Regions from separate parts of the Synechococcus sp. SYN20 genome, predicted to be linked through region 3. Evidence: predicted binding sites of a transcription regulator. Region 3 holds the regulator's gene; each other region holds the start of a gene.
The links. Region 3 encodes NtcA, which controls nitrogen genes in cyanobacteria. Its sites were predicted from a motif close to GTANCNNNNGNTAC; they were not measured.

Region 1 (8,052 bases), 420 kb from region 3:
CGGTTGCAAAGACACCTGGGTGGTGAGTGATACGCAAGCAAAGATGAAAGATCTGGAGGCCATACCGTGTTGAGCCGCGTCGCGGACTCCCTTTATTGGATCAACCGTTTTGTGGAGCGCGCTGAAAACATCTCTCGCTTTCTTGAGGTGAGCGAAGCAATGGCTCTGGACAATCCCAGCAGCAACGCTGAACCCTGGTTGCCATTAATCGATGCGAATGGCGATCGCCAACGCTTCGATCAAAGCTATCCGCGTCAATCACCAAAAGATGTCAGAAACTTCTTACTCCTCGACAATGACAACCCCAACAGCATTGTGAGCTGTATCTCGAATGCTCGTGAAAATGCACGCCAGATCCGCGATGTGATCTCTACAGAGATGTGGGAGCACATCAACGATCTTTTTTGGAATCTTCAGGATGGAGAAGCCCTATGGCGGGAACCAGACCAAGAGCAACTTCGCAATATTCGTCGCGGTTGCCAACTGTTTTATGGCATCACTGACGTCACACTCAGCCGCGATCAAGCCTGGTTGTTTAGCCGTCTAGGCCGGCTCATCGAAAGAGCTGATAAAACCTCCCGCATCCTTGATGTGAAGTACTTTCTGCTCTTACCAATCCCCAGCGCAGTAGGCGGAGTAATGGATGAACTGCAATGGATTGCTCTTCTCCGTACCGCTGGTGCCTATCAGATGTATCGACAAAGCGTCCAACAAGCAATCAGTCCCACCTCAGTAGCCCGCTTTCTTCTACTAGATCCAATTTTTCCCAGATCCGTCCGATTTTGCCTGCAAGAGATCAACAACATTCTCGAGAGAATTCAACACAAACCCATTCCAGGATCACCTGACGATCTCGAATGCCTGCGCGGTCAGCTGGTGGCCAAGTGGAGTTACGTGCGCATTCAGTCTCTGATTGACCACGGTTTACACGAAGCGATTGATCAACTGCAGACCGATCTCAATCAACTGCATGAGCTCATTCATACAAGCTATTTCCGCACCGCCGATCACACACCGCAGGACCCCTCAACCATTTCGAACGACCCCTCATGCTCGCTGAGCTAACCCACACCCTTACGTATCGATACGACGCACCCATCAGCCTTGGCGATCACCGCCTGTGCCTCCAACCAAGAGGTCATGGTCATCAGCGACTGCTTGAACATCAGCTGATCGTGTCTCCAAAACCAAGTCATCTCCACGCTCTCGTTGCAGCCAGTGGAGATGAGATTCAACGCATCCGCTTTCAAGGCACAACAGACCATTTGTGCATCGAAGCACGCAGCAAAGTGGAAACCCAAGCTGCAGCGCCACTGGAAGAATGTTTCAACCCACTGAATCCTCCGCTTCCATACCCCCGCGGACATCTCAATCCTGATCTTCACGGTGCGCTTGAAGGCTGGTTACCGAACGGTCAACACGATCCCTCAGCCATAGCCCTAGCCCAAGATGCATTGATGGGGGGAAACCAGCAAACCTTGCCGTTTTTGCGCCAACTGATGGCGACCATTCAAGACCGGGTGAAATACACCGAACGACATTTAGGCCCAGCTTGGCCAGCTGGCCGAACCCTGAGGGAAAGAGTGGGCTCTTGCCGAGACTTAGCCATGTTGATGGTGGAATGTTGCCGCAGCGTCGGGTTACCTGCACGGTTCACTAGCGGATATCAACTCACCGATCCTGCCCCTGATGACTACGACCTTCATGCCTGGGCCGAGATCTATCTACCTGGAGCCGGATGGCGTGGTTTTGACCCCAGCTCTGGAAGCGAAATCAGCGAGCGCTACATCGTGCTGGCCAGCTCCTCAAAACCAGAGTTAACCGCTGCTGTTTCAGGCGATTTCAAAGGTCCACCGAACACGATCAGCACCCTCAACTGGACAATCAAAGCCAAGGTCTCAGGATCAAGGCCAGAGGGCATGGCGATCAAACACACTCACGCTGCTTGAAGGACAGGTTCAAGACCATGCAAAAGAGGACGCGCTGCAGCCTTAGAAGTAACTTCATAGAGCTTTGGAATCTTCAGGCTGTTATAAACACGAAACTCTCTCTCTATGCATGCATTGGGATTTCGTTTGGCCTGATTAAGCACAACAGATCCATCGGGATCAGACAAGGACCGGTGAAATGTACCTCTTGGGATATTAAGAATGTCACCCCCACTGTCCAAACGGACGATGTGAAAGGGATGTTCCCAAGCCAAATTCACCAAATAGAAGGTTCGTCCACCACTAGCGGCAAGAAGATTGTCGTCTTGGTGAGGATGCAAATAAAACTGCCACGCCCCACTCTCTTCAGCATCCGGCGGACTCACCGCTGGTCCACGATGTGTCACTAGATCACGCGCATTTGAATCAGGAATGGTGATATCAAAAAACCTGACAGATGGGGTATCGCGAAATCGCGTATACGGAATAAGTTCGAACATCTCAACAAAGATTTAGCAGCCAGGTTTAACGCCGATATCTTTTTCAATCCGTAGCAAAGGCCACTCATCCGCCCAAGTAAGCCATCTCAGCATGATGATTCCCTTTCTGTATCAATCCACGCTCTTCACTAAAACGATCTGAACGCCCAATCCACAGCTGTGCCATCACCTCTGCAAGCTCCGAGTCGGAGACATCCATACGAAGCGATGGACGCAAATCAAGGCCTTCACTCGCAAATAGACAGGTAAACGCTTGCCCATCTGCAGTGATCCTAAGACGATTGCAATCAGAACAGAATGGCTCTGTAATTGAGGCAATTGTGCCAACCATCCCACCACCATCTTTATAGGACCACTGCCGACACGTCCCAGCAACTGGACGACCAATCGATTGAAGTGGCCAATGACGATGAAGAAGCTGAATCATCTCATTAGCTGGCATCACCTGATCACGACACCAGCCATTGCGATTACCTACATCCATATATTCGATCAGACGCAACTGCAATCCTTGTTGTCTGGCCAGCTGTGCTAATGGAATCAACTGATCATCATTGTGGCCGCGTTGGATTACAGCATTGAGCTTGAGGCGTCCCTGCGCAGGGTTGTACCCAGCAGCATGAGCCGCATCAATGCCAGCCAGCACCCGCTCCAACAGAGCATTCCCAGCTTCAGGGCCAGAGCGCAAGCCAGCCATTCGCGCAATACTCGCGCCGTCAACGGCATCCAAGCTGATCGTGATGCGATCCACTCCCGCCGCGCGCAATCGGCTCGCCTTCTGATGATCGAGAAGAGAACCATTGGTGGTGATAGCAACCTCTTTCAAGCGACTGAAGGGGTGAGAAACCGACTGCCTACCAACCGAGAGGGCATCAAGAAGCGGCCAAAGGCGATCGCTGAGCAAAGGTTCACCGCCCGTGAGTCGAAGCGTATGTGCTCCCAACTGACAGGCCGCATGAATCAACCGAAGCTGATCATATGTATTCAACAAACCCGGAGGCTCAATACTTTCTGGGCAACAATATGGACACGCTAAGTTACATCTCGCGGTTAGAGATAACCTTAAAACTCCCAACGGCCTAGCCAGGAGATCAATGACATGTGATGGCTTTGTCATTCGTCGAGAGTTACTAGATCAGCGGGACAATTGACATTGCGCAACGCCCCCTTCGGCAATGCAAGTACCCGATGCGGAACCCTCCTAAGCCAATCATGCATGCTCAGCCGATGATCAGCCAACTGACGCAATAGGGTTTCTCGATAAATGCTGTCATTGGGGTAGATAGCAAACAGGGGTTGAAGCTGTGTGCTGTCATGCGACACCACAGCCAATGAAGGCTGCTCCTGCCAAGCACGAATCAACTGGACCAGAGCCCAAGATTCCAACCAAGGCATATCAACAGGAAGGACGAGTGAAGCGAGAACGTTCTCCTGACCAAACACAGCCGACAAAGCAGCCAGAGGCCCCTGACCAGGGAAAGGGTCCGGCCTGCACTCAACCCCATCAAACCTTGAAGCCAACTGATGATGACTAGAAATTGAGCTAACAACATCAACTGGCAGATCAAGACGACGGCACAAACCAATGCTGTGCGACAACCAAGAACCACCTTGAGGGTGAGGGATGAGTGATTTGTCTCGTCCCATGCGACGACTCTTCCCTCCACAAAGCAGACAAGCTCGAAGCCCCTGCACCGACGGCACATCCATAGCCAACAAATTATTGGACATCTCAGGTCCCAAAATGTAGCGAAGAAGACGAAAAATGAAAAGCAAAGATCATCATCCCACTGAATTTCGTATCCAATGCAACCAAGACAATGGCGATCTAATGATCAAATAAGTAGGCGGTTTGCATGTGCGCCGTAGCTTGACACCTCAGCGCATTTTTTAGAAGCAGAGGTTTTTCTACACACATTTAATTACCCCATGCTTGGAGAACTCTGGTCGTTCCAGGGGAGATATAAAACTCTTCACCTCACCTGGTTCGCATTTTTTCTGACCTTTGTCGTCTGGTTCAATCTGGCGCCCTTGGCCACCACCGTTAAGGCCGATTTGGGATTAACTCTCGGTCAAATCCGCACCGTTGCCATTTGCAACGTAGCCCTCACGATCCCAGCCCGCGTTCTGATTGGAATGCTCCTCGATAAATACGGGCCTCGACTGACCTATTCCAGCCTGCTGGTTTTTTCGGTCATTCCTTGCCTGATGTTCGCCTCTGCCCAAGACTTCAACCAATTAGTCGTGGCGCGCCTGCTGTTATCCATCGTGGGTGCAGGCTTTGTGATCGGGATCCGCATGGTTGCCGAATGGTTCCCACCCAAAGAAATAGGCCTAGCTGAAGGGATCTATGGAGGTTGGGGCAATTTCGGATCAGCGTTCTCGGCTCTAACGCTCGTAGGACTCGCCGGATGGCTCTCGTTCTCAGGTGGCTTCGAATTGCCATCAGGTGCCGTCCTTAATTGGCGTGGTGCCATTGCACTAACGGGAATTATTTCTGCTGTATACGGCTTTATTTATTACTTCAACGTTAGCGATACACCTCCTGGTAAGACTTATCAAAAGCCTGAGCGCACAGCAGGATTGGAAGTCACATCGATGCGTGATTTCTGGGGATTGGTGGGTATGAATGTACCGTTTGCCGCCATTCTCTGTGTGCTCTGTTGGCGCCTACAGAAGGTTGGCTTCCTGAATGCAGGCACCTATCCACTGGCCTTAGGTGCGGTTCTGATCTGGTTTATCTTTCAAACCTGGGGAATCATTCGCACCAATCGAGAACTGATCATGGGTACGAAAACGTACCCCAAAGAAGATCGCTACGAATTCAAGCAGGTTGCCATTCTTGAACTCACATACATTGTGAACTTTGGATCTGAGTTGGCCGTCGTTTCAATGTTGCCAACATTTTTCGAAACCACTTTTGATCTCCCTAAGGCAACAGCTGGCATCCTTGCCTCCTGCTTTGCTTTTGTGAATCTTGTCGCTCGCCCAGCCGGAGGTCTGATCTCCGACAAGCTTGGCAGTCGTAAGAACACGATGGCGTTCTTAACAGGAGGCTTAGGGATTGGTTACCTCGTCATGAGCATGATCAAACCTGGTACGTTCAGCGGAACCACAGGGATCATCATCGCTGTATTAATAACCATGTTGGCCTCTTTCTTCGTTCAATCAGGAGAGGGGGCAACGTTTGCAATGGTTCCTTTGGTGAAGCGACGCGTCACAGGCCAAGTTGCTGGTTTGGTTGGTGCGTATGGCAACGTCGGAGCTGTGACTTATCTCACCATTTTTAGTCTGCTTCCGATGTGGATGGGTGGGGGCAAGGATCCTTCACCAGACATCATCGCAGCCTCCAATAGTGCTTTCTTCCAAGTTCTGGGAGTCGCTGGCCTAATTGTTGCTTTCTTCTGCTTCTTTTTCCTCAAAGAACCCAAGGGTTCTTTCGATGATTTGCATGAAGGAGAAACAGCGAGTCCTGAATTCGCCAAGAACTGATTCCATATTCCAATTCATGACTGCACCCGGCGCTATTGGTTCCGGGTGTTTCTAATACCCATCTTTAAATCATGGCAGAGCCAACCACAACCATTCGCAGTCAATGTCCGTATTGCGGAGTGGGGTGTGGTTTGGACTTACGACCACCTGCAAAAAAAGGGGAAGCCGTCCGGCGAGATGCAGATGGAACCCCAATGTGGACAGCTAGAGGAGATCGACTGCATCCATCAAGTCTCGGGCAAGTTTGCATCAAGGGGGCCACAGTTGGAGAAACCCTGTCAAGGGGCCGACTGGATCAACCCCTTGGTCGCACCAGTCTTGATGACGACTTCCAACCGATCAGCTGGGATGAAGCTCTTGAGCGCATCTCGAGCCAAATTAAAACAAGCCTGGAATCCAAGGGACCAGACTCCATCGCCATGTATGGCTCCGGACAATTCCATACCGAAGACTATTATTTGGCGCAAAAACTCCTCAAAGGGGCGCTAGGTACTAATAATTTCGACGCTAATTCAAGACTCTGCATGAGTTCAGCTGTTGCGGGTTATACCCGCAGCTTGGGCTCTGATGGTCCCCCCTGCAGCTATGAAGACCTAGACCATTGCACTGTGGCGTTTCTGATCGGAACCAACACCGCTGAATGTCATCCAGTGCTCTTTCAACGCTTACTAAAACGCAAAAAAAGACATCCCGGCTCTGTCACCATCGTGGTGGTCGATCCGCGCCAAACCGACACCGCAAAGGCTGCTGACATCCACCTAGCGGTCGCTCCTGGAAGTGACCTTGCCCTCCTTCACGGCATCGCCCACCTGGTGATGCGTGAAAACGGACAGGACCCAGCTTTTATCGATAACTGCACAGACAACTACGACTCCTTTTTTGATGTCGTAGCCCGCTGGACCCCGAGACGGGTGGCCTTATTTTGTGGCATTCCAGAAAAACGCTTACGGGAAGTCGCCCAACTTTTTCATCGCCGCGAAAAAGTCTTAAGCCTCTGGTCGATGGGAGTGAATCAACGGCGAGAAGGAACCGCTGTAGTGGGAGGAATCATCAATCTGCACTTGTTGACAGGACAAATTGGCAAAGAAGGAGCCGGACCTTTTTCACTCACAGGGCAACCCAACGCCATGGGAGGAAGAGAAGCAGGCGGCCTCTCCCACCTTCTTCCTGGATATCGTCAAGTCACAAACCCAGAGCATCGCACTGAAGTCGAACAAACCTGGGGGTTTCCTCAAGGGAAGATTGCACCCGAGCCTGGCCTAACGGCCTGGCAGCAGGTGGAGGCGATGGAACGAGGAGAGCTTGATTTGTGGTGGGTCGCTGCGACCAACCCTCTCGTGAGCATGCCAGATCTCGAGCGCGTGAAAGCAGCGATGAAACACTGCCCATTGGTCGTCGTCAGCGAAGCCTATACAGACTCAGAAACATCGCATTACGCCCACCTGCTTCTACCAGCTGCTCAATGGAGTGAGAAAGCTGGAACGATGACCAACTCTGAGCGCAGGGTCACTTACTGCCCTGCATTTAGGAATCCCCATCGAGAAAGCCGTGCTGATTGGGAGGTCTTTGCCGAGATCGGACGGCGCCTTGGTTTTGAAGAACAATTCACATACAACTCTGCAGCCGAGGTCTATACAGAATTCACAGCACTAACGAAAGAGCGTTTGTGTGATGTTTCAGGGTTAAGTCATGACGTTTTGGCCAAAGAAGGACCACAACAATGGCCATTTCCACAAGACAGTTCACCATCTCAAGATTCAAAACGGCTTTACACCAATCAGAAGTTTTCAACCGCGAATGGACGAGCACGCTTCTGTACCGACCAACCACTTGGTCTTGCAGAACCACCCTGTGACACCTACCCACTGGTGCTCACCATTGGCCGATATCTGGGGCAGTGGCACACCATGACGCGCACCGCGAAGGTGAAGCGCTTAACAACGATGCACCCCGAACCCCTGCTTGAAATTCACCCAAAGGATGCCGATCAGTTTGCTGTTGAACATGGCGAACTCGCCGCCATCAGCTCACGTCGCGGACAACTCACCGCTCGCGTACTGGTCACAGACAAGATCCGAAAGGGCACGGTGTTTCTTCCCATGCATTGGGGCTTTACGCAAACTCAAGCCTGT
Region 2 (8,052 bases), 430 kb from region 3:
AAGAAATGGTCAATTGCATCTAGGCGTTGCAGTAAACCCTCTTCCAAAGTGCTCCATTCACTTTTGTGAATCAATCTGGGTAGGGGGTCAAAAGGAAGGATCCGTTCGGCTTCGCGGGGTCCTGAGTCGTTGATTCGGAATGTGGCTCCAAGGCGCCTTAATAGATTGCTGGCAGAGGCATGGTTGCGTTTGAGTTCGGCAAGGCCGATGTCACCAAGTGAGTTGAGAAGAGGCTCTAGATCTTTGCGTGGGGCGGCCTCCTTCTTGCAGAAATATTCGTCATATCCATGCGATGGCTGGTAATCCTTGAACATCGCCTCAACTGCTTCTGATCGTTCCCATCCAATCGCTTTGCATGCAGCTGACCCAGTGTTGTTTGTTACTGATTTGTAAATTGTTGGTTTTGCCCAAGCTTTCGCTCAGGATTCTTTGTTTTTTGGCTGTATGTGAGCACTCTTAACGGCTCTTCTTTCTTGTTTTTCTGCGGTGATGTGGTGGTCTGTATGCAATTTGATTGTTTTCTTGATCTCCTATTAGATGGTGTTTGAGGTATGCCTCCTTGAGGTGAGAATGCGAGGCTGCATGTTTCAAATCTTCGCTATAAGAGCCCGTAATCGGCATGTCTTAGTAGAAGCTTCTAGTTTGATTAGTGCTCGATATAGAATTGTATCCTGAGGATGGATAGAGTTGTCTTTGTGTTGAACAAGATGCGGATTGTGAATTCTTTTGCCTGTTTGAGGGTTAGATTGCTTGGGTGGTAAGAAGTGTCAATGCATTGCCGATAAAATGGCGTCCTTGGTGTTCAACTAAGTTGCCGAACCGTTCACTATCTTGTTGTAATCGTTTGGGTCCATCCGGCCCCATTGCGCTCACGATGTAGTTGTGGTCTTCTCGAATCCATTGCTTGAGATTTCTTGTCGTTAGTTCCATATGACATTGCAAGCCAATGGCATTCCAGCCAATACGGAAGACTTGTTCTTGGCAATGCAGGGATGAACCCAGCAAGGTTGCTGTTGGAGGTAGCTGGATGCGATCACCATGCCAGTGCAGGACCATTTCACTGGGTTGTAAGCCCATGAGGAGTGGTTCGCTGCTTGGTTTCATGAGCCAATGAATGGCTCCGTAGCCAACCTCTTTCAGGGGTTGAGGCGGCAGTCCCACTCGCAAGGGTTGTACTGCTCCACCGGCAGCGACCGCTAAAAGTTGTGCGCCGAGGCAGATTCCCAGCACTGGATTGTTTTGTTGATGCCAAAGAGCGAGCCAGTCCAACTCCCGTTGCATCCAAGCCATCCCATCTTGATGTCGCTCGCCGACACTCATCGGCCCTCCGAGAAGGACGGCGATTGTATTTTTCGTGCTGATGGGGTCGGGGAGAGGCTCCCCTTGGTCAGGGCGAATCGTGTGAATGACCATCCCTTGCTCCAGCGCGATTTCTGCAACGAGATCAGGGCCTTCTCGATCGATGTGCTGCACCACCAGCAAGGTGGGGGCGTTCGTGGTCAAAGCAGTAGATAACGCTGGGCGAGTGGCAACACCTCCGCTGGTTCACAGGTGAGAAGCTCGCCATCGGCAAACACCTCATAGGTCTGTGGATCCACGGTCATCTTTGGAAGTGCTGAGTTGAGTTTGAGAGCACTTTTGCCAACGCTGCGTGTGTTTTCTACGGCGATGCAGGTGCGTTCCAGCCCGAGTTTGCTTTGGATGTTGTCGTTCATGGCTGCATCGCTCATGAAGGTGAGGCAACTGGGGGCAAGGGCTTTGCCGAAGGCAGCAAACATGGGTCGTCCATGCACTGGTCCTGGTGTTGGGATTGAGGAGTTGGCATCACCCATTTGGGCCCAGACGATCGAACCGCCTTTTACAACGAGTTGAGGTCGTATGCCAAAGAATCCTGGTTTCCAGAGCACTAAATCAGCGAGTTTGCCTGTTTCCACCGACCCCACCTGACGGCTGATGCCGTGGGCGATCGCTGGATTGATCGTGACCTTTGCGATGTAGCGCTTCAGGCGGTGGTTGTCGTTACGGCTTGAGTCTTCTGGCAGTGCTCCGCGTTGAACCTTCATCTTGTGGGCTGTTTGGAAGGTGCGTGTGATCACTTCTCCCACACGTCCCATCGCTTGGGAGTCGCTGGCGATGATCGAGAAGGCGCCGAGATCGTGAAGGATGTCTTCAGCAGCAATCGTTTCGCGGCGGATGCGTGATTCCGCAAAGGCCACATCTTCAGGGATTTTTGGATCAAGGTGATGGCACACCATCAACATGTCGAGGTGCTCCTCGAGGGTGTTGCGTGTGTAGGGGCGTGTGGGGTTGGTGCTGCTGGGAAGTACGTTTGCTTCGCCGCAGATTTTGATGATGTCTGGTGCATGGCCGCCGCCCGCACCCTCTGTATGAAAGGTATGGATCGTGCGGCCTTTGATTGCGGCGATGGTGTCTTCCACGAAGCCGGCTTCGTTGAGCGTGTCGGTGTGGATGCAAACCTGCACATCCATTTGATCGGCCACCGATAGGCAGGCATCGATGGCGGCCGGCGTGGTACCCCAATCCTCATGCAACTTGAGGCCGCATGCGCCTGCTCGTACTTGTTCCTCCAAGGCTTCTGGTGTGCTGGCGTTTCCTTTCCCGAAAAAGCCCAGGTTGACGGGAAGCCCTTCTGCTGCCTGCAGCATTCGGCTGATGTGAAACGCACCTGGGGTGCAGGTGGTGGCATTGGTTCCAGTGGCCGGTCCCGTCCCACCGCCCATGAGTGTGGTCACTCCGCTGGCCAGGGCCGTTTCAATTTGTTGGGGGCAGATGAAATGGATGTGCGTGTCAATCCCACCTGCTGTGAGGATGTGCCCTTCGCCAGCAATCGCTTCGGTGCCGGGCCCAATCACGATGGTGACGCCTTCTTGGATGTCGGGGTTGCCGGCCTTGCCGATGCCAACGATGCGGCCATCTTTTAGCCCGATATCGGCCTTGACAATGCCCCACCAATCAAGGATGAGGGCATTGGTAATCACGGTGTCAACGGCTCCTCCAGCCCGCGAGGTTTGGGATTGGCCCATCCCATCGCGAATCACCTTTCCGCCGCCGAATTTCACCTCATCGCCGTAGGTGGTGAAGTCCTTCTCCACTTCAAGGATGAGTTCGGTGTCCGCTAAACGAATGCGGTCACCAGTGGTGGGCCCATAGGTTTCGGCGTAGGCCTGGCGGGAGATGCGGTAGGGCATGAATCAGGCGTCGAGGGGTCCGTTGATGTGTCCGTTGAAGCCGACCACGCGGCGTGCTCCAGAAAACGGGATCAAATTCACGTCGCGGTTGTCACCGGGTTCGAAGCGAATGGCCGTACCGGCTGGAATGTCGAGCCTTTGGCCGCGTGCAGCGTCACGGTCAAAGATCAGGGCCGCATTGGCTTCTTGGAAATGGAAGTGGGATCCCACCTGTACGGGACGGTCACCGCTGTTGGCAACGCTGAGGGTTGTGACCTCCCTATTGGCATTGAGTTCAAGTTCGCCGGGTTCCGGGATCAATTCACCGGGGATCAGGGGTGCCATCAGAGAAAGCCTTAGCGAATGGGGTCATGCAGGGTTACGAGCTTGGTTCCATCGGGAAACACAGCCTCGATTTGGACTTCATCGACTAACTCCGGAATGCCCTCCATCACCTGGTCGCGGCTTAACCATGTGCTTCCTTCCTGCATGAGGTCGGCCACATTCTTCCCATCGCGTGCGCCTTCTATAACCAAGAAACTGAGCCATGCCACAGCTTCCGGGTGGTTGAGCTTGAGGCCGCGCTGGAGTCGACGTTCTGCCAAGAGTGCAGCCGTGACGATCAGTAGCTTGTCTTTTTCCTGGGGGCTGAGGTGCATGCTGACCTTGCACTCCGCTTAGTTTCTATCTCCCGGGGCCAGCGGAATGTTCAGGCTGAACGCTTAGACCTTCAAGGGATCTTCCTGTAAAGGCCAGACCCTGGGAATCTTCGGCGCAGCCAGGGCTCTTGCCTGACGGGTGCGAGCCCAAATCCTGCTGAACCAGAAACGGGCATCACGGCTCGAGAAGCCGCTGTAACGGGCGATCAGTCCCTGGGGGAGTACGCCGCAATGCATGGTCCCTTTGAGTTCGTTTCGATCCTGCCGAATGTCATCAAGGAGGGTGTTGAGCTTGTCTGTTGGGAGAGGGAAGGGTGCCGCCCAAACCAAGGTGCCGAAGACCGGTTGTTGATTGAGTCCATGCACTCCCTTCAGCGCTGCGTCGCTGATTTCGAGCCGATCAACAAGCTCCCAGCGCCTTCCCTCAGCCGTTTGACGTTGAATTTGGAGGCTAGATCTCCAGCATCCGCGGCCCAATGTTTCATTTGCGGCAGTGCGCCCGAGACGCACAATTTCTGCGCTGAGAAACGATCCATCCATCGGCAAGGTGACGCTGAGGTTTTGTTCAAACAGAGCGTCGGCATACAGCACGAGCTCTTGGGGAAGCCACTCCAGATCGGTCTCGGCATCAAGCTCTGCCAAGACCTGTTGGCGGGCCCAAGCCCCCTGGGGATGGAGCTGGCTGCGACCCACTGATCCATATACCTTTTGCGCGGCCACGCTGGTGAGCAGGCAGCGACTGCCTGGTCTTAAGCCGAGGTTGACGCTCAATTGGTCTCCTCCCACAAGACCGCCAGCGGTGTGAAGCAGAGGAAGCTCGCAACGCCCGTTTTCTCCTCGTTCGGCGCGCATCAATTTCAAGGGGGCGGTGCAGCCCCCTTGATGCTGACTGCCGCTGCTGCCTGCAAAAAACTGCAGGTTGCAGGTGCCGTGCCATGGATCAAGTCGATGCATGGATGCACGCTCGACGCCAACTCTTCTTGGCTGTGTAGCAAGCACTACCAAACGAAGGCGTGCTGTTTGGGCAGTCTTTGTTGCGTGATCTCTTTGGCTGTCTGAACCCTTGGATGTTGGTTTGATCGTGTTGGACCATCGCCTCTTGTCTGAGGAGCCATTGCCTGACGCCACCCTCGCGGTGATGGAGTTGCCGCTGAGTGCGGATCAGCGCACGGTGCTGCGTGGCCGTCGTCGCACAGCCTGTGGTCGAGAGGTGTTGTTGCAGCTGCCACGCGAGCGGGCCTTGGCGCCTGGTGATCGCCTCACCAATTCCCCTCGGCAGGTGCATGTGTTGGTGACCGCTGCTCCTGAGGAGTTATTGCGAGTGCAGGCAGCAACGCCGCTGGCCTTGCTTGAGGCCGCTTATCACCTTGGCAATCGCCATGTGGCTCTTGAGTTGCATGAGCATGAGCTGTTGTTGCTCGATGACTCTGTGCTCGCCACCATGCTCAATGGCCGTGGATTGAAGCTGACACGGTGTTGTGGTCCATTTAGGCCCGAAGGCGGTGCTTATCTCGCCCATCAGCACGCATGACCTCGCTTGCATTGCTGCAGTTGGTGAGTCCTGCCTTGCCCGTTGGTGCGTTTAGTTATTCCGAGGGGCTTGAGGTTTTGATCCAAGATGGCGATCTGAACGATGCATTCGAACTTCAGAACTGGATTGAAGCGGAACTGCAGAGAGGTGCACTGAGGTTGGAAGCTGCGGCGTTACAACCATTGCGTGCTCTGTTTCAAGTCTGGGAGGGCGAAGGGTTAGGGATGCCCAGCGACTTGATCTCTCTGGATGGCTGGTTGCTGGCTTTGAGGGAGTCGGCTGAGGTGCGTGCCCAGCACGTGCAGATGGGCGGTTCTTTGCTGGCGTTGATGGCTGATCTTGGACATCCGTTGCCTCAGGCATTGCCTCAGCGGGTGGTCTTGGCTTGGCCAGCGGCCTGGGCTTGGGCTGCTTTGTCGTTGAAGATCTCTGAACAGGAGATGGTGGAGGGTTATCTCTATGGCTGGGTTGCGAATCAGCTCAGTGCGGCTGTCCGCTTGGTGCCGCTTGGTCCCACCACGGCTCAACGGATCCAACAGCAACTGTTGCCGATGATTCGTGATCAGGCGAGGGTTTTGAAGGATCAAGATCCGCGCACCCTTTGGTCTGGTGGTGCTGGTGCAGGGCTCGCCCAGTTGGCTCATGCTGAGTTGTATTCACGTTTGTTCCGAAGCTGATGAGCAGCAAACTCAGGCTTGGCGTCGCCGGTCCGGTGGGCTCAGGTAAAACAGCGCTCGTGGAAGCGCTCTGCAGGAGATTGCGTGATCGCCTGCAGTTAGCTGTTGTAACCAATGACATCTATACGCAAGAGGATGCCCAATTCCTAACGCGCTCAGGTGCATTAGAGCCGGAGCGTATCCGCGGTGTTGAAACCGGGGGGTGCCCCCATACGGCGATACGAGAAGACTGCTCCATCAACCGAGCTGCTGTAAGTGAATTGGAGCAGCAATTTCCCGGTCTTGATCTGGTGATGGTTGAAAGCGGCGGTGACAATCTTGCGGCCAGTTTTAGTCCCGAATTAGTGGACCTTTGCATCTACGTGATTGATGTAGCGGCTGGGGACAAGATTCCTCGTAAGGGCGGACCTGGAATTACACGGTCCGATTTATTGGTGATTAACAAGATTGATCTGGCTCCCCTGGTTGGTGCCGATTTGGGTGTGATGGAACAGGACACACTGAGGATGCGCGGGGATCGGCCCTGGTGTTTTACCAACCTTCGGACGGGAGAAGGACTCGATCGCGTGGAAGCCTTTGTGTTGCAACAGATACAAGAATGAATCGTATTTAGGCGCTTAAGAGCCAAATTGTTTTTATTGATACAGGAACTTGCGGCTCTTGATCTGTACCTTTCGTGCTCCGACGTTTAAGCGTCGATTCACTTGTTTTTGGTACTCATGAGTTCATCATTGTCCAAGCGTCTCTTTGCCGGCATGGCCGCAGCGTCGCTGGGTCTGGCCGTCACCGCTTGTGGTGGTGGCGATGAGAAAGCCTCCAGCGTGGAATTCGACGACAGCGTCACTGTCGGCATCCTTCATTCTCTAACGGGGACGATGGCGATTTCTGAGTCCACCTTGGTGGATACAGAAAAGATGGCCATTGATGAAATCAATGCTGCCGGTGGTGTTGAGGTGGACGGCAAGAAGTACAAAATTGATTACATCGTTGAAGACGGTGCCTCCGATTGGCCCACGTTTGCTGAGAAGTCCAAAAAACTCATCGATCAGGACAAAGTTCCTGTTGTGTTTGGCGGCTGGACCTCTGCTAGCCGTAAGGCAATGCTTCCGGTGTACGAATCGAAGGATGCTTTTCTGTATTACCCAATTCAGTACGAAGGGCAAGAATGTTCGAAGAATATTTTTTACACCGGCGCGACTCCTAACCAGCAGTCGGAGCCAGCGACCAGCTTCATGTTCGAGAAGTCACCAGCTGCAGGAAAGCCTTTCTATCTAGTGGGCTCTGACTATGTCTTCCCTCGTACTTCAAACACCATCACCAAGGAGCAGGTGAAGTCTCTGGGTGGAGAAGTGGTTGGTGAAGACTATTTGCCCCTAGGTAATACTGAGGTTGCTCCAATTATTGCCAAGATTAAAAAAGCCTTGCCTGATGGTGGTGTAATTATCAACACCTTGAACGGTGACCAGAATGTTGCTTTCTTTAAGCAGATTCAGGATGCTGGCATCACTCCTGAAAAGGGTTACTACGTGATGAGCTATTCCATTGCTGAAGAAGAAATCAGCACAATTGGACCTGAGTTCCTTGAGGGCCATTACGGCGCTTGGAACTACATGATGTCCATTGATACGCCGGCTTCGAAGAAGTTTGCTGCTGACTTCAAAGCTAAGTATGGCGCTGACCGCGTTGTTGCCGACCCTCAAGAGTCTGCATACAACATGGTCTACCTCTGGAAGCAGGCTGTTGAGAAAGCCGGTACTTTCGATGACGACAAAGTACGTGAAGCCCTGATCGGTATTAAGTTTGATGCTCCTCAAGGACCCATCGAGGTTCGTCCTAACCATCACATCTCTCAAATCGTTCGGATCGGAGAGATCACTGCAGATGGTCAGTTTGAAATCGTAGAAGAGTCGGACAGCCCAATTGATCCTCAGACCTGGAACCAGTTTGAGCCCACATCGAAGGGCTTCGCTTGCGATTGGTCTGATCCCAGCAAGGGA
Region 3 (8,052 bases):
ATTGGAATCGGTGCACCCGGACAAAATCCCAGTGAGCGCAAGGCACGAACGGTGTCGCACGTGCTCGGAAGTTTCAGTCGTGACGAAGAGCCCCTGCTCGACAAGGTTCTGTTGGAGGTCGTTGATGGTTTGGAAAGGATTCAGCGACAGGGTCTCGATCTTGCAGGGAATCACATCAATGGGCTTCAGCTGGCTCCCACCAATACCGAGGCGTGATGGCAGCGCTACCCGTTACCACCGCCCATCTGCGGGTTCAACGCCAGAGTTTTGCGGATCAATGTTTGGAAGGAGACGTCCAGGCTGGAGGCTTCAATTGGCAGTTCAGCTGGTTTTTTGATCGTGGCGAACTGAGTGTGGAGCCCTCCCTGGGGCGAGCCTTGATTCAAGACGCGCTTCTTCGTTTTCTTGTGAAATCTGACTATGACCTTGAGCCGGGAGGGGATTACACCTTCACCGTGAGGGCGCGTTTTTGAGTGGATCGGGACCTGGCCATTGCAAAGACCGACCTAAATAATGTTCGAGGATGACGAGCGCGGCGATGGCGTCGAGATCGCCAGATGGGATGCGCAGGCCTAAAGGAAGCAAGCGTTTCCAGCCCAGTGCAGGCCACAACTGCCAGTAACGCGCCCTGGCTCGCAAGGTAGTCCCGGTTTCGTCCACGACGCGGACCTTCAGGCTTGCGGGAAGTTGGTGTTGCCAGATCGTGCTGCTGGTGCCGTCACCGATGACCAGCTCAGCAATCTGATCGTCCTCGCCATGAGCGTCCACCATCCAGGATCGAAGCTGATCAAGCACCTCAGCGCTGGGTATCACCATGCCTTGAACCACGGTGTTCGTGGCGATGTCTGCTAACAGCAGCCCACATTTACTTCGGCCAGGATCCAGCGCTATGACGCGTGTCATTGGCTAAGGCGCAACTGGATGGCGATCGGATCTGCCGTTTCGCTGCGTCGTAAAGCGACTGCTTCGAGCGCTGCGAGTCCTCCGTTGCGGTCGATCAGTTCTTGGCCAAGCGCATTGATGGCATTGCCATCAAACTGCAACCCCTTGCTGAGCGAACCGCGTCGTTGCACCTCGGCCAATGTGGAGGCAAGGAGAAGATTGAGTCGGTTGCGAACGGCTTCAGGGTTGCGTTCATTGCTCGCCAGGGTGGTGCGGGCCAAGACCTCTCCCTCCCTTGTCACGGTGACATTGGGAAGCACTTCAGGGAAGGCGTACACAACGGTTTCTCCGAGCAGCACATTGGCGGCTGAACGGATATTCACAACCCAGGTGCCAGGTTTGCGAATCGTTTGCTCCAAGCGCTTGATGTCAGGTCGCGGAACTAGCAAAATTTGTCTTTCCGCGGGTTGGCCAGGGAGCACTTGTTGATAGGCCTGAAGATTGGCGTCTCGCAATAACTGATCGATGACCGTTTTTGCTTGATCGGGACGCTCGAGCTTCAGAGTCACGGTGGCAAGTGGCTGACCGCTGCTAATGGCGACGTTTCCGCGCCGCAGCGCCAAGAGCGTGTCCTCTAGTTGATTGAGTTCTTTCTCTCCACTGCGAATTTGCGTGCGCACGGCCGAGAGTTCCTGCTCGGTGCGTTGGATCTCAATATCTTTCGCATTCACGTCTTGGCTCAATCGCTGCCGCTCGGCTTCCAAGGATCGGGTTTGTTCCTGGAGGGGCTTCAGGGTGCGACGCAGTTCTGCCGCTCGTTGTTGTGCCGTTGTGAGCTCCTTGCTGGCTTGCCTCTGAGCGCTTTTGCTTGTTTTGAGGTCGGCGCGACTGCTCCGCAATTTGGCTTCGAGAGCATTGAGTTCAAACAGGCCCACCCTGAGCTGCCGACTCACTAACAGCAAGAGTCCAAGTGAAAGCGCACTAATCAGGCTGCCCGTTAAAACCGTGATCACCACGGCCGTGCGCTTTGGACGCAGTCCAAGCAAGCTCAGCCGAGCTTTCCCCACACGAGAACCAAGGCGGTCTCCCAGGGTTGAGAGCACGCCTCCAAGGACTAGCAGAGCAAGAAGTAGGAACCAGCCGGTCACGGTGAACGAAGGATCAGAGTTCGGACGGGAGCTCCATCTTCACCTGCATGGTCAGCTGAACCGTTTAGCGAGAGCGATTGGATCGAGAACAGTGATCTTTTTGCGATCGATATCCACCAGGCTCGATGACTTGAGATCACCCAGGAGACGCGTGATGGTAACGCGCGTGGAACCGATGGCTTCGGCGATGGCTTGGTGTGAGAGGCGTAGGTCAATGGTGATGCCCCGTTGACCAGGAACTCCGAAATCTCGACAGAGCACCAACAGAAAACTCACCAGCCGAGATGACATGTCTCGATGGGTGAGGGTTTCGATCATCGTTTCGGTCTGGAGAATCCTGCTGGATAGACCCTGCAGTAAAAGCAAGCCCACACTGGTGTCAGCTTCGATGGCCTGCCGGACTGATGTGGCTGGAGCCGTGACCATTTCCACTCTTGTGAAAGCGATCGAGTGATAAAAACGATCGGAACGGTGACCTGTCAGTAACGACAGAACGCCAAACAAACTGTTTTCTCGTAAGAGGGCAACCGTGATTTCTTCGCCAGATTCATAAACCCTGGAAAGGCGGACGGCCCCGCGCCGAATCAGGTACACCTTTTCTGCAGGGTCCCCGGGGAAAAAGATGGTTTTCCCACGTTCCACCATCTCAGAGTTGGCACCATCGAGTCCCCGAATGACATCTTGAAGCGTGCGGCTGGAAGGAACCGCGGGACTTCCGAAGCTCGAGCCCGCCGGGCGCATTGTTGGTGGTGCGTAGCGGCTGAAGCCGCGGCTGACCTCGGCCATGGTCCCTATTCGTATGTCGGGATGCTATGGATCAGCCCCTCCTGTTCATGTAGCAAGGAACACGAAACTCGGCATTTTCACCTACTGGAGAGAGCTAAATTCTGACCGTGCATGATCTGCTTGAGGCCAGGCTCGGCGAGGTCTAGTAGGTCATTGAGCTGCTGACGGCTAAAAGGAGCTCCTTCGGCAGTGCCCTGCAGTTCCAGCAAATGCCCTGCTCCGTTCATCACAACGTTGAGATCCACATCGGCTTGGCTGTCTTCGCTGTAGTCGAGATCGAGAAGGGGGCGTTTGTGAATCACCCCAACGGAGACGGCGGCCACTTGGGATTGGACGGGGTTGGTGTTGAGAATTCCTTGTTGAACCAGTCGCTCACAGGCTCGTTGAAGCGCGACCCAAGATCCGCTGATCGCAGCGGTGCGGGTGCCTGCATCCGCCTGAATCACATCGCAATCGATTCTCAACGTGTTCTCGCCGAGGGCTTCCATGTTGATGGCTGCGCGCAGGCTGCGGCCAATCAGGCGCTGAATCTCCTGGGTGCGTCCGCTCAATTTGAGCAGTTCTCTGTTTTGTCGCTCTGGAGTGGATCCAGGCAGAAGTCGGTATTCGGCGCTGAGCCACCCCTGGCCTTGATCTTTGCGCCAGCGAGGCACCCCTTCTTGATGGCAAACGCTGCAAAGAACAGCGGTGCGTCCGCTGTGGATGATCACTGAACTCAGGGCAAATCCCATGGGATCCCAGCTGATCGAAAAGGGGCGAAGCTCGCCCGGCTGACGTCCGTCATTGCGAGAGGTGTCGGTCATGAGCCCAGGGTGTGGAGGTTCTTTGAGCCTGCCAGTTGGCTCGGCACACCATGGATGGTGTCAAAGCACTTGTGTCTTGCACTTTCACCGCTAGATTCATCCACATCCGGATTTGCCGGACATCGGCGAATGTGATGACCGTCAGCCTCAGCCCTACCCATCATTCTCGTGAGTCGCGGACTGTTGACCACAGGACTCTTGAGCAAGCAGGGCTTCGAAGACTTCCTTCCGTAGAAGTTCGTCCACCCCTGCATTTGGTGGCTCCAGAAGGTCAGCTTCAGGTGCATACCGCTTCATTTCGGGGGAGTTTTTCTGGTGTGCTGAGCCAGGCGCTGCGGACGGCAGGCCTGGGTAGCAATGTTTTGATCGCTCAGTTCCTCAAGGGTGGAGTGGGACAAGGTCCCCAGAGCAGCCTCACCCTGTGCGATCGGCTCCGATGGTTGCGGCCTTCCGTGACGGAATGCCTTTCAGATCCTGCTGCTAGCCGCGATGACGAGGTCAAAGAGGCTGTTCAGTCGGTCTGGGAGATCTGCAAAACCCATCTTCTAGAGGGCACGTTGGACCAACTCGTGCTGGATGAGATTGGCTTGGCGATCGAGCTTGGCTATTTGAGCCATGAGGATGTCTTGTCGGTGTTAGAGCAAAGGCCATCAGCCATGGATGTGATCGTGACCGGGCCCGCGATCCCTGCAGAGATGATGGAGATGGCTGATCAAGTCACGGAATTGCGTCGAGGTTTCTAATGCTGAAAAACGATCGCTGGATTACGGATCAGGCTGGGGCAGGCATGCTCGAGCCTTTTCAAGATGGCTTAGTGCGCCACTTGGATCCGGATCAACGCAAGAGCCCGGTTCTTAGTTTTGGCTGCTCGTCGTATGGCTACGACTTGAGGCTCTCGCCTAAGGAGTTTTTGATCTTTCGCCATGTCCCTGGCACGATCATGAATCCCAAGCGATTCAACCCTGACAATCTTGAATCCACGCCCATTCATCACGATGATGATGGGGACTATTTCATCCTTCCAGCACATTCGTATGGCCTCGGTGTTGCCCTTGAAAAGATGCGGGTGCCGCCCAACATCACGGTTATTTGTCTGGGCAAGAGCACCTATGCCCGTTTAGGCATCATTGTGAATACCACTCCAGCAGAGGCTGGCTGGGAGGGACATCTCACCCTGGAATTTAGTAACAGTTCTGGAGCTGATTGTCGTATTTATGCCAATGAGGGGATCTGCCAGTTGTTGTTTTTTGAAGGTGATCCTTGTGAGACCACCTACAGCGACCGACAAGGTAAATATCAGCATCAGCCCGAGCGCGTCACGCTGGCCAAGATCTGAACGTCAGCGCATGATTGCTTCCTGAAAAGTGCTTCCTAAGTATTCATTAGGGGGCGAGCCGGGCCTTATGCAGTCTTGTTTTTTCGTACCAGCCTGCAAATTCTGGAGTCCAAGCCTTGAGATGGGGCCACATCAGATCGCAGAGCTCGCGGATTTCTTGCTGAGCATCGAGCTTGGCGCGTAGATCCATGAAATGCAGGAAGGCTCTGAGCGTGAAGCTCACCACAAAATGTTGCCTGTAATCGAAGGGGAGAATGCCGCGGGCATGTTCTTCTGCAAAGCCGGCCTGAAGCAATTCCTGATACCGATCGGCGCTGATTTTGCAGTGGTTTAAATCTTTTTGGCGTTCAGCCTCGCTGTAGAGGTATTTCTTTCCCTTGCGGTCGCTGTACTCACCAACGGGACGCAGATAAAACACCTCTTCGAGATCGAGTTCTCCCTGTGCCGCCCGACAGATGCGCTCGCCTGTGTAGCGCATGGATTGCACATCAAAACTGACGCCCACCCGGTGCGTCCGTGCCTGTTGCATCACGGAATGCGGAAACCAGCCCACGTTCAACACAATCTGGGCATGCTCCATGGGTCCGTAATGTCCCCGTTCTCCGGCTAGGAGGCGTTTGACGCAGATTTCGCCTGCTTTGGTTTCATCTGGCCATTGCTCGCGGTCGGCCGCGACGAAGCCCTCGCTGTAGTCCTGGTGCATTCCCACGTACACGCACTGTTGCGGGTTCGGGGTTGCGGCGATCAGGTCAACTCGAAAACGAGAGTCCATTGGTGTCGTCTGCGCTGAACTGTTCATGCTTTGTCTAGCTGTGGCTGCGGGGCCCTGGGCTTGAAACTGTCTCGGCAGGGGGCACGCTGCTGGTGGAACCAACGCCCGCAAGCTGAGGTAAAGGCGCATTGTTAATCAATGCAACCGCTAGTGATTCCAACTCGTCAGCTGTTCTCGCTCCAAGCGAACGCCCGCGCATCACGCCGTCGGCTGAAAATAAATTGAGCTGTGGAATCCCTGTGACGTCGTATTGATCGGTCAAATCCAGCCAGCGTGGGTTGTCGATATTCACCAAAACAACGTCGAGTTGATCGGCATGATTTTGTTCCGTTTGAAGCATCGCGGGTGCCATGGCTTGGCAGGCCTCACACCAATCGGCGTAAAACTCCAGCACGGTGGGCCGGGAGTTGGTGAGGGCCACCTCAGGATCCAGGGATTGTCTGGCCAGCTGATCGAGAGGCGCTTCCTGATTGAGACCATTGCGCAGCAGAAATAATCCAGCAGCAAGGACCAGTGCAGTGATCAGAAGCAACCCCTTTTGCAAGGGGGTCAGGGTGGCGGGGGCGGAACTGCCGGTCATCCCGGGAAGACTTGATTGGTTTCACTTTGGCAGGCTGATGCGTGTGTTGTTGCTAGCGTTTAAAAGCCAATTCTGTTGTTGGGATCTGCTGTCTCGCTGATGTCATCAGTGATTTCATCGGTCGACCGTTGGCTGCTTGCTGATGTCTTTTTTTCGTTTTTTGGTCCTACCGCTGCGGGCCCCCCTGCTGCTTTTGCTCTTTGTTGTTGCCGTTTTCCTTGGCCACCATTGGTCGATTGAGAGCGAGCACTTAATTGCTCTGCAGAACGTGTCGCCCCGCTTGTTCTGGACGGTAGAGATCGTTCAATCGCTGGTGATCGTGCTCATCTGCACGATGCCTGATCTTTTGCTTCGCCAACTGTCGTTATTGATGGCCTCCAGTCGGGTGCTCAGCCTGATTTCGACCCTGCTGCTGGTGATCGTGGTGGGGCTTTATGTGCTCAGTTTGAGCTTGCTGTCAGATGTGCTGATCTTGGCGTCTGCCACCTTGCTGGCCCGTTTGGACCTCACCCGGATCAAGGTGGTGCCTTCGCCTCAGGTCATGGCCTTGGGCTTGGGGGCGCTGGTGCTTGTGGGCATCTGGTTGGGGCAGGATCTACCGAACCCGTTGGCTTCCGCTGTCGCAGCGGTCGCGTCCTGATCCGAGATAGGCCCAGAGATTGCCCAGTACTTTTTTTGTGTAAAGGCGCGTTTCTGGATAGGGGATGCGCTCCACCCATAATTCTGGATCTTTCTCCAGAAGCGGAGTGACCCATTGGCTGGTGGCTCCAGGCCCGGCGTTGTAGCTCGCAATCGCCAGCACAATGTTGCCCTGCCATTGCTCCAGCAATTGCGCGAGGTAGCGCGCTCCGAGCTTGGCATTGCGGGTTGGCTCGCGTAGCTCATCGCTACTCAGGGTGCCGCCGGCCAGTTCTTCCGCCGTCGCTGGCATCAGTTGCAGCAACCCGATCGCCCCGACGGGTGAGCTCACGCCTGGGGAGAAGCGAGATTCCTGCTTGGCGATGGCCATGAGGAGTTCCCTGCGTACCGCCTCTGTTTGGGATGCGGTCTCAAACACCTCCGGGAGCAGATGCGGATGCTGGCTGCGGTGGAGGAGCTGTTGCTCTTCGCAGGTTTGATTCACCAGTCTCAAGCTGGCGCGCCAAAGACGACTCAGACCCGTCCATGCGTCGCCGACGGCAATGCGAAGGCGACCTTCGACGAGCTTTTGCTCTGGATTGGATGGCTGATCGGATCGGGGCTGTTGGTTTCTCCAGGTTTCCCATGCTTCCTGGGTTTGGCCGAGTCGCCAGAGACGATCCACGAATGGATCGCCACTTTTTAATGGCTCCCAGTGCGATGGAAACGACTCGCCAAGGGCTGCAGAGCGAGAGGCTGATGCTTGATTGAGATCTGGAAGATCTCCCCGTCCCAATCGCACCTCGGCGCGCCAGGTGTAATAACTCCTCGGATGCGTTTTGACCAACGTTTCCCAGACGTTTTTGGCTTGCGCTGTTTGGTCTTGCTTCGCCAGTGCGAGCCCCAGCCAGAACTGCTGTCTTGCGGCCAAAGGTTCAGGAAGATCTGCGCTCGGAATGGCGTTCAGCAGTGCTTCTGCCGTTGTCCATTGATCGTTTAAAAGGGCTTCGCGGGCCAAGTCCCACTGCAGTTGCCAGGCGGCTGGGTTGGTCGGCCAGCGCTTCAGAACGGACATGGCATTTGCCCAGTCACCGTTCGCCCCGTCACCAAGCCGCACCCGGGCTGCT

Region 1: the regulator NtcA is predicted to act here: its motif matches at 4,228-4,241, upstream of SynSYN20_RS14065 (molybdenum cofactor guanylyltransferase).
Region 2: the regulator NtcA is predicted to act here: its motif matches at 4,836-4,849, upstream of SynSYN20_RS14015 (urease accessory protein UreD).

Annotation. Positions count from the first base shown of each region.
Region 1 is NZ_CP047959.1:2,663,226-2,671,277, forward strand. It holds gene SynSYN20_RS14040 (circularly permuted type 2 ATP-grasp protein) at 1-73, shown strand, start outside; gene SynSYN20_RS14045 (alpha-E domain-containing protein) at 67-1,065, shown strand; gene SynSYN20_RS14050 (transglutaminase family protein) at 1,050-1,949, shown strand; gene SynSYN20_RS14055 (redox protein) at 1,937-2,428, opposite strand; gene SynSYN20_RS14060 (GTP 3',8-cyclase MoaA) at 2,493-3,545, opposite strand; gene SynSYN20_RS14065 (molybdenum cofactor guanylyltransferase) at 3,542-4,159, opposite strand; gene SynSYN20_RS14070 (MFS transporter) at 4,358-5,920, shown strand; gene SynSYN20_RS14075 (molybdopterin oxidoreductase family protein) at 5,992-8,052, shown strand, end outside.
Region 2 is NZ_CP047959.1:2,654,088-2,662,139, reverse strand. It holds gene SynSYN20_RS14040 (circularly permuted type 2 ATP-grasp protein) at 1-314, opposite strand, end outside; gene SynSYN20_RS14035 (type 1 glutamine amidotransferase) at 742-1,503, opposite strand; gene ureC (urease subunit alpha) at 1,500-3,209, opposite strand; gene SynSYN20_RS14025 (urease subunit beta) at 3,213-3,533, opposite strand; gene SynSYN20_RS14020 (urease subunit gamma) at 3,545-3,847, opposite strand; gene SynSYN20_RS14015 (urease accessory protein UreD) at 3,911-4,801, opposite strand; gene ureE (urease accessory protein UreE) at 4,911-5,378, shown strand; gene SynSYN20_RS14005 (urease accessory protein UreF) at 5,375-6,055, shown strand; gene ureG (urease accessory protein UreG) at 6,055-6,657, shown strand; gene urtA (urea ABC transporter substrate-binding protein) at 6,775-8,052, shown strand, end outside.
Region 3 is NZ_CP047959.1:355,684-363,735, forward strand. It holds gene pth (aminoacyl-tRNA hydrolase) at 1-216, shown strand, start outside; gene SynSYN20_RS01765 (DUF3146 family protein) at 216-473, shown strand; gene SynSYN20_RS01770 (resolvase) at 451-903, opposite strand; gene SynSYN20_RS01775 (DUF3084 domain-containing protein) at 900-2,030, opposite strand; gene ntcA (global nitrogen regulator NtcA) at 2,082-2,816, opposite strand; gene rph (ribonuclease PH) at 2,894-3,619, opposite strand; gene SynSYN20_RS01790 (cob(I)yrinic acid a,c-diamide adenosyltransferase) at 3,754-4,362, shown strand; gene dcd (dCTP deaminase) at 4,362-4,955, shown strand; gene thyX (FAD-dependent thymidylate synthase) at 5,002-5,727, opposite strand; gene SynSYN20_RS01805 (thioredoxin domain-containing protein) at 5,762-6,307, opposite strand; gene SynSYN20_RS01810 (hypothetical protein) at 6,450-6,947, shown strand; gene SynSYN20_RS01815 (lytic transglycosylase domain-containing protein) at 6,903-8,052, opposite strand, start outside.